Regions from separate parts of the Salipaludibacillus sp. CF4.18 genome, predicted to be linked through region 3. Evidence: predicted binding sites of a transcription regulator. Region 3 holds the regulator's gene; each other region holds the start of a gene.

Region 1 (3,218 bases), on a different contig from region 3:
AAATAAACAAAAACCGATAAATACAGCAGTTGATATGACATAGAGCCATCCAAAGTGTTGTACCATTTGATCCATGATTTGCTCCATTATGTTTGTCATGCCATCTGGTGATATAGCACCCCAAACAACAACAGATAAGACAATCATTACTGCTAAAAGAAACACACTTTTTTTCTTTAGTTTTTCTATCATATTCATCTTTTATTTCCTCCTTTTTTCTTGAGAAAAGTCCAACAAGAAACACGAACAGCGCAAGGCACTGTCCGTACTTAACTATGAAAGAACAAGTTTAATATTTGTCAATGGTGTCTGGTTTGTTTTTGATATTAACATCTACTGGGGGAGTACTAACTACTTCAAAGGTTGCGGAAGCAAGCTGTACTTTTTCTGGTTGCGCTTCGATTTTCTCCAGTATATTTGTAAATAGGGTATCCTTTGTTGATCTTCTAGCTTTGTATTCCACAATGTATCTTAACGTAAACTCAACCCAGTTATCGTTCACCGTCAGTGTAACCATAGGTTCGGTCGTTGCATCTTCAATAATGAATTTCCGTACCATATAATCCCAATGTTCTTTGGTTTGTTGACTGTAATCACCTAATTGATCAATAGCCACTTGACGAATGAGTTCTCTCGTAACTGTATAATCGCTGCCAAATTTAATCGGAAGGGTAATTTCATCCCATAAGAAAGGGAAATCCGTGGAATAATTATAAACTGGTTGTGTAAATACGAAACTGTTTGCAATCTTTACAATTCTGCCACTGTATAAATCTGCATCAACCCATTGACCTGTTTCCATGACAGTGGTTCGTAAAACGCCAAGATCAATTACATCTCCAGTTACACCACCAAGCTGAACTCTGTCACCGGTTTTAAACATTCCACCAACTAAAATAGTAAGCCAACCAGCAATACTGGCAATTACTTCTCGTAAAGAAAACGCAATTCCAGCACTGGCTACACCAAGTACAACGGTGATGCCGCCTAACATATCGCTGTACAAAATGGCTAAAAATATAGCTGCTAGAATAAATCCAAAAATATTCGTTGCTTTCCTTGTTTTATACCAATTATTCTGGTCTTTAACGTACCTAGTCAAGGTCTTTTTCATTATTCTAACGATAACAGAGATGATAATTACGCCTAACAAAGCGATGATTAATTTATAAATTGTCGTATTAGTGGATATAAAATCAAATAGTCCCGTCATTTTTGAACTCCTTTTATGTATTCGTATAATGGTGTTTTACCCTCTATTAGAACTATTTAATCAACGAGGTCGTATGCTTTTCGGATAATAAAGCAACAACATAGAAAAAAGACACTAAGTTTTAAAGTATGCAATGCAGTTTTTACTAAACATGGAAAACGTGTGATTAAAATCACAGCAGACCGTTTAGAAATGGATTAAAGTGGATCTATAGATAAAAACAAAATTTAAAATTTGAACCAACGTAATCAAAATTGTTCAATAATTTGTTGAAAATTTCGTTCTTTTTTTGTTTATTACTCGTGTATACTTTGATTATAGTAAATAAGATCAACGACATAAGCGTGTTGAGATCAAACTATTTTTTTAAAAGCATATGTGAATTATTGAGCAAGAGTATAAGGAGGTAGCAGAGTATGAAAAAACTTGTCATGATTGGAAATGGAATGGCTGGAGTTAGAAGTATCAAGGAAATTTTGAAAAGAGATCCACAGAAATATGAGATTACTATTATTGGGGACGAACCCCATCCTAACTATAATCGAATTATGTTGTCAAATGTTCTACAAGGAAAAACAGTGCTTAATGAAATTATCATTAATGATCTCTCGTGGTACGAAGAAAATAAAATCACACTCCTCACAGGAGAGAGGGTAGTTACCATTGATCGAACAGAAAAAATAATTAAAACTGACAAAGGAAATGTGGTTTCGTATGATGAATTAATTTTAGCTACTGGATCAGATTCATTTATTTTGCCACTTCCAGGAAAAGACTTAGAAGGAGTTATTGGCTTCAGAACAATCGAAGACACGGAAAAAATGATCGAATTCGCTAGAACAAAAAAGAAAGCTGTTGTTATAGGTGGAGGATTGCTAGGCTTAGAAGCTGCAAAAGGGTTGATAGACCGAGGAATGGAAGTCTATGTTGTCCATCTTTTACCGACTTTAATGGAACAGCAATTAGATGCACCGGCAGCTAGAATGCTAAAGAAAGATTTAGAAAAACAAGGCATGAAGTTTAAAATGGAAAAACAAACTGTAGAAATTCTCGGTAATGCTTGTGTTGATGGCATTCGCTTTAAAGACGAAGAAGAGTTAGCTTGCGATTTAGTCGTTATGGCTGTCGGTATTCGTCCTAACGTTTCGCTCGCAAAAGAATCAGGTCTTGAAGTAAAGAGAGCGATTGTTGTAGATGACCATATGAGAACTACTGATCCTTCTATTTATGCGGTTGGTGAATGTGCTGAGCATCAAGGGATTGCGTATGGATTGGTCGCTCCATTATATGAACAAGGTAGAGCACTCGCCGATCAGTTAACCGGCATTCAAGGTACAGGATATCACGGGACTATTTTGTCAACACAATTAAAGGTAGCAGGTTGTGATTTATTTTCCGGGGGTAAAATACAGGAAGATGATGATACAGATGCCATCGTCGTGCAAGACGCTGTCGCTAGAGTATACAAAAAAATATTAGTAACGAATAATAAAGTAGTAGGAATTGTTCTTTACGGAGACGCGAGTGATGGGAATCGTTTGTTTTCCATGTTGAAAAAAGGTACGGATATTTCAGAGTTTACGACTGCTTCCGTTTTACAAAAGGCTGGAGAAGAAGATGATTCTGCTATGCTGGCGGAAATGCCTGCTGAGGAGACTGTCTGTGGATGTAATGGTGTTACTAAAGGAAAAATTGTTCAATCAATATTAGAAGAGAGTTTAACGTCTTTTGATGAAGTGAAAACTTGCACTAAAGCAGGCGCATCTTGTGGTAAATGTCGCCCGGTGGTCGAGGGTATTCTTGCGCTTACTTTGGGTGACAGCTTCGACGCTGCCGCACAACAAAGTGGCATGTGTGAGTGTACACATATGTCTCGTGATGAAGTTGTGGCTGAAATAAAAATCAAAGGTTTTCAGTCACCGAAGGAAGTTCGTCATGTACTTGAATTTAAAAATCCTGAGGGATGTCAGAAGTGCCGTCCTGCACTCAATTACTATATCAGAAT
Region 2 (3,218 bases), on a different contig from region 3:
TATTATATCCAATTAGTTTACCACTCTCATTAACAACAGTGTTTACTGCCCCAATAAACTCAGCCTCTGGAGATATTTCATCCAAAAGAGGAAGGATTTTTGTTTTATTAGGCATAGATACGTTGAATCCTCCTACATTCAAAGCACGCATCCCCGTAACTGCATCATCCAACTGATCGTTCCCAACTTCAAAAGCAATATAAGCGAAATTTAACCCCATTTTTCGATATGCCATATTATGCATAACCGGAGCTAAAGAATGACCAATGGGTGTAGCAATGAGTCCAATCAACTTTGTTCTACCATCAATACGTTCAAGATCAGACATTTCATTATCCTCCTTTAATTAGATCGATCTAATATCATAATGTTACAATGAAAATAACTTTTGTTCAATGTCGCCTTTAAATTTCCCGAATATTTTGCGTACTAGATTTGAGATTAAGAGGAAATAAGACATTTATACTGCTGCAAAAAAAGGTTGTGGCAACAAGTCAATATAGACTTTTGCCACAACCTTTTTTAATTATGAATGTATTAATCGGAACCCAAGCTTTATTTTAGCAGACTGCTCTAAAGTTTTTCCTATACCATATCTGACTGCAAATAGTGCCACAATAGTTTCGTTGTCTCTTCAATCGAAGACTGATGTGTTCGCTCATACGCATGAGAGGAATCAATTCCAGGTCCAATAAGTCCATGAACAATATCGTTTCCTGCCCGTATCGCTGCTGATGCATCGGAACCGTAATACGGATAAATGTCGACCTTATATCCAATACCGTTTTCTTTCGCTAAGGCTACCAAACGTTTCCGCAACTCAAAGTGATAAGGTCCGCTCGCATCTTTTGCACAAATAGAGACGGTGTATTCGTCTGTCGTTTGACCATCCCCCATCGCTCCCATATCGACTGCTAAATATTCGACCGTTTCTGGGGGGATATTTGAATTACCTCCATAACCTATTTCTTCGTTATTTGAAATCAGGAACTGGGTCGTATAAGGTAATTCTGTCTGATCTGTTTTAATTTGTTTGATTAATTGTAATAAAATCCCGACACTCGCTTTATCATCCAAATGTCTTGATTTAATAAATCCGCTTGGTAAGATTTGCGCACGCGGATCGAAGGAAACAAAGTCACCGATCTCAATACCCAGTGCGTGAACATCCTCTTCATTGTGAACTATTTCATCGATTCTTACTTCCATATTTGCTTGATTTCGTTTGGCTTCACCGGCATCTTTATATACATGCACAGAAGTTTGATGCATTAAAATTGTACCACTATACTTTTTACCGGAAGACGTTTCAATTTGACAGTACTCCCCTTCGATCGCATTGAATTTAAAACCCCCGATCAAATCAAGCTTTAGTCTGCCACTTGGTTTTATCTCTTTCACGATCGCTCCAAGTGTATCAACATGAGCCGTCAGCATACGCTGTTCCGCGGTTTCCTTCCCTGGAATCGTTGCGATTAATCCTCCCTTTCGATTGCGTGTTGTTGTGACTTGCAAATCTTTTAAGAAATTTTCAACATATGTAATAACTTCATTTGTATGTCCAGAAGGACTAGGAATTTCCACCAATTCCTTGATTAACTCCATTGTCTTCATGATGTTCGGATAACTCATTGTACCTTCTCCAATCGATTGATGTTCTAGTTCCTTCCATTATAGCAAACCTGAAGCTAAGGTTCACTGCAGGCATTAAGATTGAATCATCCGAAGCTTCAGCACCTTCCAATATATGGGGGGGGCAAACCCCTTTTTTAATCTCTTTTATTTTTGTTTGTGATTAAAATCACAACCTTGGGTGATATACACATGATACTATTTTATTGAAAGCAGTTATCAATTAGAAAACGACATCTATAAGAGGTGATTATTCCTATGAAGGAAATTTCGTTGAGAACATCCATTTTAGAATTATGTACAGCTCACCCTGATTTGATAAATATTATGAGAGACATAGGTTTCGTCAATATTACCAAGCCCGGAATGATTCAATCAGCCGGAAGAATCATGACTATCTCCAAAGGATGCCGAGCAATGGGGTTTTCGGTGGAAAAGGTTAGTAAACAGTTAGAGCAACAAGGATTTAAATTGACGGATTAAAGGGGGAGAAATCATGAGTGAAATAATCAACAACCGTGAAATGGATTCGCTGGAAAAAACGGAGCGACAAGCGTTATTGAAAGATATTATCAAAGAACTGCATGACGGAAAAAATATTGAAGAAGTAAGAGCTAGGTTTGAGAAGGCAACTGATCATATAAGTGTCAGTGAAATTTCACAAATGGAGCAGTCTTTAATGGAAGAAGAAGGCATTTCCGTGGAAGAAGTTCAACGGTTGTGTTCCGTGCATACCGCTGTATTTAAAGTATCCATTGAAGAGATTCACGCAGCAAATGAGCCTCAACTTCAGAAAGGACATCCTGTTCACACTTTTTTCCAAGAGAATAAAGAAATTGATCGACACGTTAATTTCAGACTAAAGTTACATCGGGATCAATATGAGAAAAGACATTTAGAAGAAGAGGTTATTTCTAAACTACTCACGGATTTGACCGAACTTCTAGAGATAGATAACCATTATAGTCGAAAAGAAAACCTCCTATTTCCCTACTTGGAAAGATACGGGATATTTGGTCCCACAAAAGTAATGTGGGGAGTAGATGACCGAATTCGTGCCACGATAAAGACAACGAAAACCCAGTTAATCGAAGATCCTTTGAACACATCTGAGATACTCCCATTGCTGGATGAAATCATCCACGAAGTATCTGAAATGATTTACAAGGAGGAAAATATCCTTCTTCCAATGGCTGTCGAAAAACTTACCGAGGACGAGTGGCTAAAGATTGAAAAAGAAGGTGATGTGATTGGGTATACATTCATTGAATCTCCAGCCCCTTGGCAGCCTGAACGAGCCGATTTAACTGCTGATGCATTTATGAAAGAAGGTGTCATTCAGCTGGAAACCGGGATCTTATCCGTGGAACAACTAGAGTTGATGATGAATCATCTTCCGGTTGATATTACGATGATTGATGAAAATGATGTGGTCCGTTATTTTTCACACGGGAAGGAACGCGTTTTTCATCGCACTAAATCAGTCATTGGTCGAACTGTTCAAAATTGTCACCCTCCGCAGAGTGCCCATATAGTGAATGCACTTCTCGATGATTTTAAATCTGGCAAAAAAGATTTGGAAGACT
Region 3 (3,218 bases):
CTTTGAATAGTTACCGGGATATTTCACAGTCTTTTGAAAAGACAGTTCATACACATTGTCGACAACGCGATCCAAGAAATAACGGTCGTGGGAGACGATTAAAATCGAACCGTCATAGCTGGAAAGATACTGCTCTAACCATGTGAGCGTTTGAATGTCTAAGTGGTTGGTTGGCTCGTCCAATACTAATAAGTCAGGAGCGGAAAGCAATAGTTTTCCTAATGCTAATCTTGTTTTTTGTCCACCGCTTAACGAATGAATCGGAGTTTCATAATCAAAATTGCTGAAATGAAGTCCTGACAAAATGCTGCGAATATCTGCCTCGTATTGAAAGCCTCCACTGTCTTTAAAGTCTTGTTGTAATTGATCATACTCCTCAAGAATTTTCTCGAAATCAGACCTGTCCGGATCGCTCATTTTTTCTTCTAGCTTACGAAGTTTCTGTTCCATCTTCTTGAGCGGTTCAAAAACAAGAAGCATCTCATCCCATATCGAACGAGACGAGTTTAAGCCACTGTCTTGCGCTAGATAGCCTACTTCCACTTCCTTTGGTATGATCAGATCCCCCGAATCATAGGAAAGTTCGCCTGTGATAATTTTCAGGAGGGTGGATTTACCGGCACCGTTTCTACCAACTAAAGCGACTCTCTCGCGACTTTTTATTTCCAGTTTTACATTTGATAGTATTTCATCGGTTCCATATGCTTTCGATAGTTGCACACATTGTAATAAAATCATGATAGTTCATCCTCACCTTAAATGCCGTACCTTTTCACATGATAAGTGTATATGATAAGCATCAATTACCGCAACCCTCCAGCGTTTCAATGTGCAGAATGTGAAAGAATAGTGTACAATAGAAGCAATAGAAAGAGGGGGAAGAACGATGGATTCATTTACACATTTTAATGAACAAGGCCGTGCGAAAATGGTAGATATTTCAGATAAAGACGAAACGGTACGAACGGCAGTGGCCAAATCAAGTATTCAAGTAAATAAAGAAATATACGAAGGTATTCAACAAGGATCGATGAAAAAAGGGGATGTATTAGCTGTCGCGCAAGTAGCGGGAATTATGGCCGCAAAAAATACATCGCAATGGATCCCTATGTGTCACCCTTTATCTTTATCGGGTGTGGATATCCGTTTTGACTGGAATGTTAAGGATGACTTGTACATTCTGGCGATAGAAGTAAGTGTGAAAACAAAAGGTAGCACAGGTGTTGAAATGGAAGCGTTAACATCAGCGTCTGCAACGGCACTGACTATCTATGATATGTGTAAGGCTGTGGATAAGGGTATGATGATAGGAGAAACGTATTTATTGCAAAAAACAGGTGGGAAAAACGGTGACTTCAAAAGAGATTAATAAATCCAAACATAGTATTCATGTAAAATGAGAGAACAGAAGATTTAGAAGTGCTACATAGAACTGGAGGAAAATAACTATGGACATTGATCAGGCCAAAATCCCGCAGGCAACAGCAAGGCGGTTACCATTATATTATCGTTTCTTAGAAGGCTTGCAAGCTTCCGGAAAACACCGTGTTTCCTCTTCCGAGTTAAGCGAAGCGGTTAAAGTTGATTCCGCTACGATACGAAGAGATTTTTCTTATTTTGGGGCACTCGGGAAAAAAGGGTACGGATATAATGTAAATTACTTATTGTCCTTTTTCCGGGAAACGCTGGACCAGGATGAATTAACGAAAGTTACGCTTGTCGGGGTAGGTAACCTTGGTACTGCGTTACTCAATTATAATTTCAGTAAAACGAATAATACGCGAATTGAAATGGCTTTTGATGTGGATGAGAGCATCGTGGGCACAACAATTAGTGGGGTTCCAATTTATCATTTGGACACCTTCAAGGACCGAGTAGGTGGAAATGTGGACGTGGCGATTCTTACCGTACCATCGAATGTAGCGCAAAACATCGCTGACCATCTTGTGGACTCGGGGATAAAAGGGATTCTTAATTTTACCCCTGCACGTTTATCGGTTCCGGAGCATATCCGGGTTCATCATATTGATCTGTCCGTCGAGCTTCAATCGCTCATTTACTTTTTGAAGCATTATCCGTTATAAATATAAGAAAGGGGAGGGAAAGGATCATAGTTGATCCTTTCCCTCCCCTTTTTTTTAATGTAGTTTTATTTTTTCTGACGTTTTCGTGCGGCAGTTGCAAAATAGCGAAAAGCTATCATGTAATCAATCGCCGCAAATGCCATAAGAATAACCGTCCAAACATCCCAGCCGGCTGTTTCTCCAGCGGACTGTATTGCAAAGAAAAGAAATAATGTTCCTAGAAATAAATAAATATAACCGAAAAATCGGGGAGATTTAGTCATTAGAAAAGACCTCCTAGTATCGCTTGAACAGTCTGTTCCGTTTCTTCCAGCTGTTCTAGTAAATCTTGCAGCTCTTCGCCATAAATGACCTGAACAATCATGACGAATGAATTAATTCCAACGTGTGCAATAATCGGAACAATAATACGTTTTGTTTTTACATATAGGAAGGCAAAGACAATTCCCATTGAAAGATAAACAAGAAGGTTTTCAAAATCCCAGTGCACGACAGCAAAAATTAAACCACTGGAGATGGATGCAATCCAAAACCCAAATCGTTTAAATAAACTTCCGAAGATGACCATGCGAAAAACAATCTCTTCCATGACTGGAGCAAATACAGCGACTGCAAGCATCATCAATGGAACGCTGGTAGCCATGTCCACAATCATTTCTGTGTTTTCAGATCCGGGTTCAATACCCAACAGAAGAGTATTAATGATGGAAGCAATGTACTGTGAAGCAAAAGCTAAAATAATACCTAAGAGCGACCAACCTATAGTTGTGCCGGCATCAGCACGATTCTCCATAAAGGCACGATCAGGTTTTGATTTAAAGGCAATAAAAGAAATGAGCAGGAAACCAATTGTAAAACCAATAAATAGTGAGAGTCCGGACAGCTCTTCTTCTGTTCCTGAGTAACCGGATACCATCATAAGTGGAATGATTACAATCGGCGAAAGCTGTGTTAAAACAAACGCAAATAGTATGAGCCAGTATTTTTTCGTCAACGGGCATTCTCCTTTATAATAAGTAAATCATTTTTAGCAAGTGTTCAAATTAGCAAGCTTTTTGAACGATACTCTATTCATGACTCTGAATCACATAAATATTGTATCACAACCTCTTAGGAAAATAGAAAGGAGAGGCC
Region 4 (3,218 bases), on a different contig from region 3:
TATTTAGTGGGACGCTCAAGTGAGTGACCATTAGAAAGGATGTTCAGAAAAAATGCGACCAGACCAAGACCTAGTAATGCTTATGAAAAAATATCCACAATTAGTTGTTGAATCTAATTTTTCCTTTAAAAATTCAACAACATTTTTTTCGCAAAGGATGACTAAATTAGAGTATACGGACAACCACAAACAAAAAATAGTTTATTTTTTTCACGGAAATCTATCCTCAGAAGAACTAGGTTATTTTATGGATGAGTTTTCAAAAATGTTCCTACAAAAAACAAATATTTCACAAGTCATCCTAGGGGCGAAAAATATACCTACCGCTTATAAAAATATGCTTGATCACTTTAATGTTTCTTGGTACGAAATTGATTTAACACTTGCTAAAAAGGTGATAGAACAACAAGAAAGTACGGAAATAAACCTTAAAAATCGAATTGAAAGATCTAAGTATCATGATGCACTGCTTGTTTTCACAGAAGGATTCTTAGGTGCAGACTTGAACACTTCCTGGGACGACTTTTCCTTACTTGTTTCGGATCAACAAGTCTCTAAAGTAGAGGGTGAGTCCCCCAACTGCAAAGAAAGAGTATTTCAAATTTATTACCGCCACCAACTTCGTTATGAAGGTCTCATTCAAATAACCTATCAGAAACGTCATGAATTGATGCAATGGCCAGATTTGTTAACTGTGTGTATGACAGAAGTTAATTCCTTAAATGAAGATACTCTTAGAAACGATGTATTTAAGTTAAGTATAGATTTCCAAACGTGTGTAGATTGGAATACAGGTTATCTTTTTACAGAAATCCTTTGTGATGATGACATGTTAACAGAAAGAGATGCAGAGAGGATTCAATATATTTTACAAAAATGGAACCTTCATCATAATTACTCTTTTCATTTAGCGGAGTATGAGCAAGCAGATCTGGAATATTTCATTAAGAAACTAATATCAATAACTTTATTAAAAAGTACTGCCAATAGCAAACAGCCTATTTCTTAATGTCAGACGAAATCCTCCAATACACTGGGGGATTTCGTTTACATAAAGCAATAAAAGGTGAGCGTAATTCACTAAATAGCCATAATGAAAACGGAAACATTGTGAATGTGAATATTTTCACAATATAACTATAGCTTTATAAAATTATGTACGATATACTAAATTTGTAAAAGGCTACTACCATTATATTTTTTTAAAAACAATTGTGAAATGCTTCACAATGAATTAAAAGGAGGAATTAAAATGGCCGTTGACGAGAAAAAATTAAAAAATGTGACAGAGGCTGTACAAGAGGTTAACAGGTTGGTGGAAAAAGCTAAAAAAGCCCATAAAGCATTTTTAAATTTTGATCAAAATCACATTGACACCATTGTAAAAGAGATGGCTTTGGCAGGGGCAGATCAACACATGCAGTTAGCTAAGATGGCGGTAGAGGAAACAAACAGAGGCGTCTACGAAGATAAAATTATCAAAAATATGTTCGCAACAGAATACATTTATCATGCCATCAAGTACGATAAAACAGTAGGTATTGTTGCTGAAAACGAACATGAAGAAATGATTGAAATTGCCGAACCAGTAGGAGTTATAGCTGGGGTAACCCCGGTTACGAATCCAACTTCAACGACGTTGTTTAAAATTCTTATATCAATCAAAACAAGAAACCCGATTATTTTTGCTTTTCATCCATCCGCTCAAAAATGCAGTCAAAAAGCAGCCGAAATACTTTATGAAGCAGCACTTAAAGCTGGAGCGCCTGAAGGATGCATTCAATGGATTGAGAAACCATCTATTGAAGCAACGCAACAACTAATGAATCATCCAGGTGTTGCCGTTGTTTTAGCGACAGGTGGAGCTGGAATGGTTAAATCGGCTTATAGTACTGGGAAGCCGGCTTTAGGAGTCGGGCCAGGGAATGTACCTTGCTATATCGAAAGAACAGCAAATATTAAGCAAGCAGTGAATGATTTAATTCTGTCTAAAACATTTGATAACGGTATGATATGTGCTTCCGAACAAGCAGTTATTATTGATCAAGTCATCTACGAACAGACTAAAAATGAGTTAATTAAAAATAATTGTTATTTCTTAACGAACAATGAACGGAAACTAATTGAAGAACTAGCTATCAATGAAAATACATGTGCGGTGAATCCAAAAATTGTAGGGATGCCAGCAGCAGAAATCGCAAAAATGGCAGGATTAAGTGTTCATCCTGATACGAAGATATTAATTGCTGAGTTGAAAACAGTTGGACCAGAATCACCGTTATCAAGAGAAAAGCTAAGCCCGATCCTAGCTTGCTTTAAAGTAAAAGATATAAAAGAAGGGTTTGATCGTGCCGAAGAAATGTTAGAGTTTGGTGGCCTGGGTCACACGGCTGTGATCCACTCAGCCAATGACAATGTCGTTCGTGATTTTGCCTTACGTATGAAAGCCGGAAGAATTATTGCCAATTCTCCATCTTCACAAGGGGCAATAGGCGATATATATAATGGTTACCTTCCATCTTTAACATTAGGTTGCGGCTCATATGGTTCTAACTCTGTGTCTCAGAACGTTGGTACAGTTAATCTTGTGAACTATAAAAAAGTAGGAAACAGGAAAAACAATATGCAATGGTTCAAAGTTCCACCAAAAATCTTCTTTGAAAAAAATTCTACACAGTATTTAGAAAAAATGCCGGATATTTCTCGTGCGATGATCGTTACAGATGCCATGATGATTAAAATGGGGTATGTAGATAAAGTTCTTTATTATTTAAATAAGCGCGAGGAAAAAGTACAATATGAGATTTTTTCAGATGTAGAACCAGACCCATCTATTGAAACTGTAATGGCCGGTGCGGAAGCGATGAAGGCATTTGAGCCTGATGTTATTATAACCCTGGGTGGAGGATCAGCCATGGATGCTGCAAAAGGAATGTGGGTTTTCTATGAGTATCCAGACCTTGATTTCCAAGGCTTAAAACAAAAGTTTCTTGATATTCGTAAACGAGTATATAAATATCCGAAGTTAGGAAACAAAACAAAGTTTGTTGCGATTCCAACGACTTCTGGAACTGGCTCTGAAGTCACCTCATTTGCAGTAATTACTGATAAAAAAAATAACGTCAAATATCCTTTAGCAGACTATGAATTAACTCCTGACGTAGCCATTATCGACCCTGTATACGTACAGTCTGTACCACCGTCTGTAACAGCTGATA

What was found. The regulator Rex, encoded in region 3, represses fermentation and respiration genes when NADH is low (regulators of the CRP and FNR family bind a similar motif). The targets are predictions, from matches to a motif close to TTGTGAAATATTTCACAA.
Region 1: a site for Rex is predicted at 1,590-1,607, ahead of nirB (nitrite reductase large subunit NirB). Genes of this name have one in related genera too.
Region 2: a site for Rex is predicted at 1,790-1,807, ahead of ACHABW_RS12855 (DUF1858 domain-containing protein). Genes of this name have one in related genera too.
Region 4: a site for Rex is predicted at 1,213-1,230, ahead of adhE (bifunctional acetaldehyde-CoA/alcohol dehydrogenase). Genes of this name have one in related genera too.

Annotation. Positions count from the first base shown of each region.
Region 1 is NZ_JBIMEV010000019.1:70,765-73,982, reverse strand. Features, by position in the region: partial or broken gene ACHABW_RS13260 (BCCT family transporter) at 1-147, opposite strand, end outside; gene ACHABW_RS13255 (mechanosensitive ion channel family protein) at 290-1,213, opposite strand; gene nirB (nitrite reductase large subunit NirB) at 1,630-3,218, shown strand, end outside.
Region 2 is NZ_JBIMEV010000018.1:68,220-71,437, forward strand. Features, by position in the region: gene ACHABW_RS12845 (shikimate dehydrogenase) at 1-328, opposite strand, end outside; gene ACHABW_RS12850 (M42 family metallopeptidase) at 586-1,632, opposite strand; gene ACHABW_RS12855 (DUF1858 domain-containing protein) at 1,891-2,115, shown strand; gene ACHABW_RS12860 (DUF438 domain-containing protein) at 2,129-3,218, shown strand, end outside.
Region 3 is NZ_JBIMEV010000075.1:5,408-8,625, reverse strand. Features, by position in the region: gene ACHABW_RS23640 (ABC-F family ATP-binding cassette domain-containing protein) at 1-738, opposite strand, end outside; gene moaC (cyclic pyranopterin monophosphate synthase MoaC) at 887-1,369, shown strand; gene ACHABW_RS23630 (redox-sensing transcriptional repressor Rex) at 1,449-2,084, shown strand; gene ACHABW_RS23625 (YdiK family protein) at 2,150-2,347, opposite strand; gene ACHABW_RS23620 (lysostaphin resistance A-like protein) at 2,347-3,078, opposite strand.
Region 4 is NZ_JBIMEV010000013.1:1,881-5,098, forward strand. Features, by position in the region: gene ACHABW_RS10520 (hypothetical protein) at 53-1,009, shown strand; gene adhE (bifunctional acetaldehyde-CoA/alcohol dehydrogenase) at 1,253-3,218, shown strand, end outside.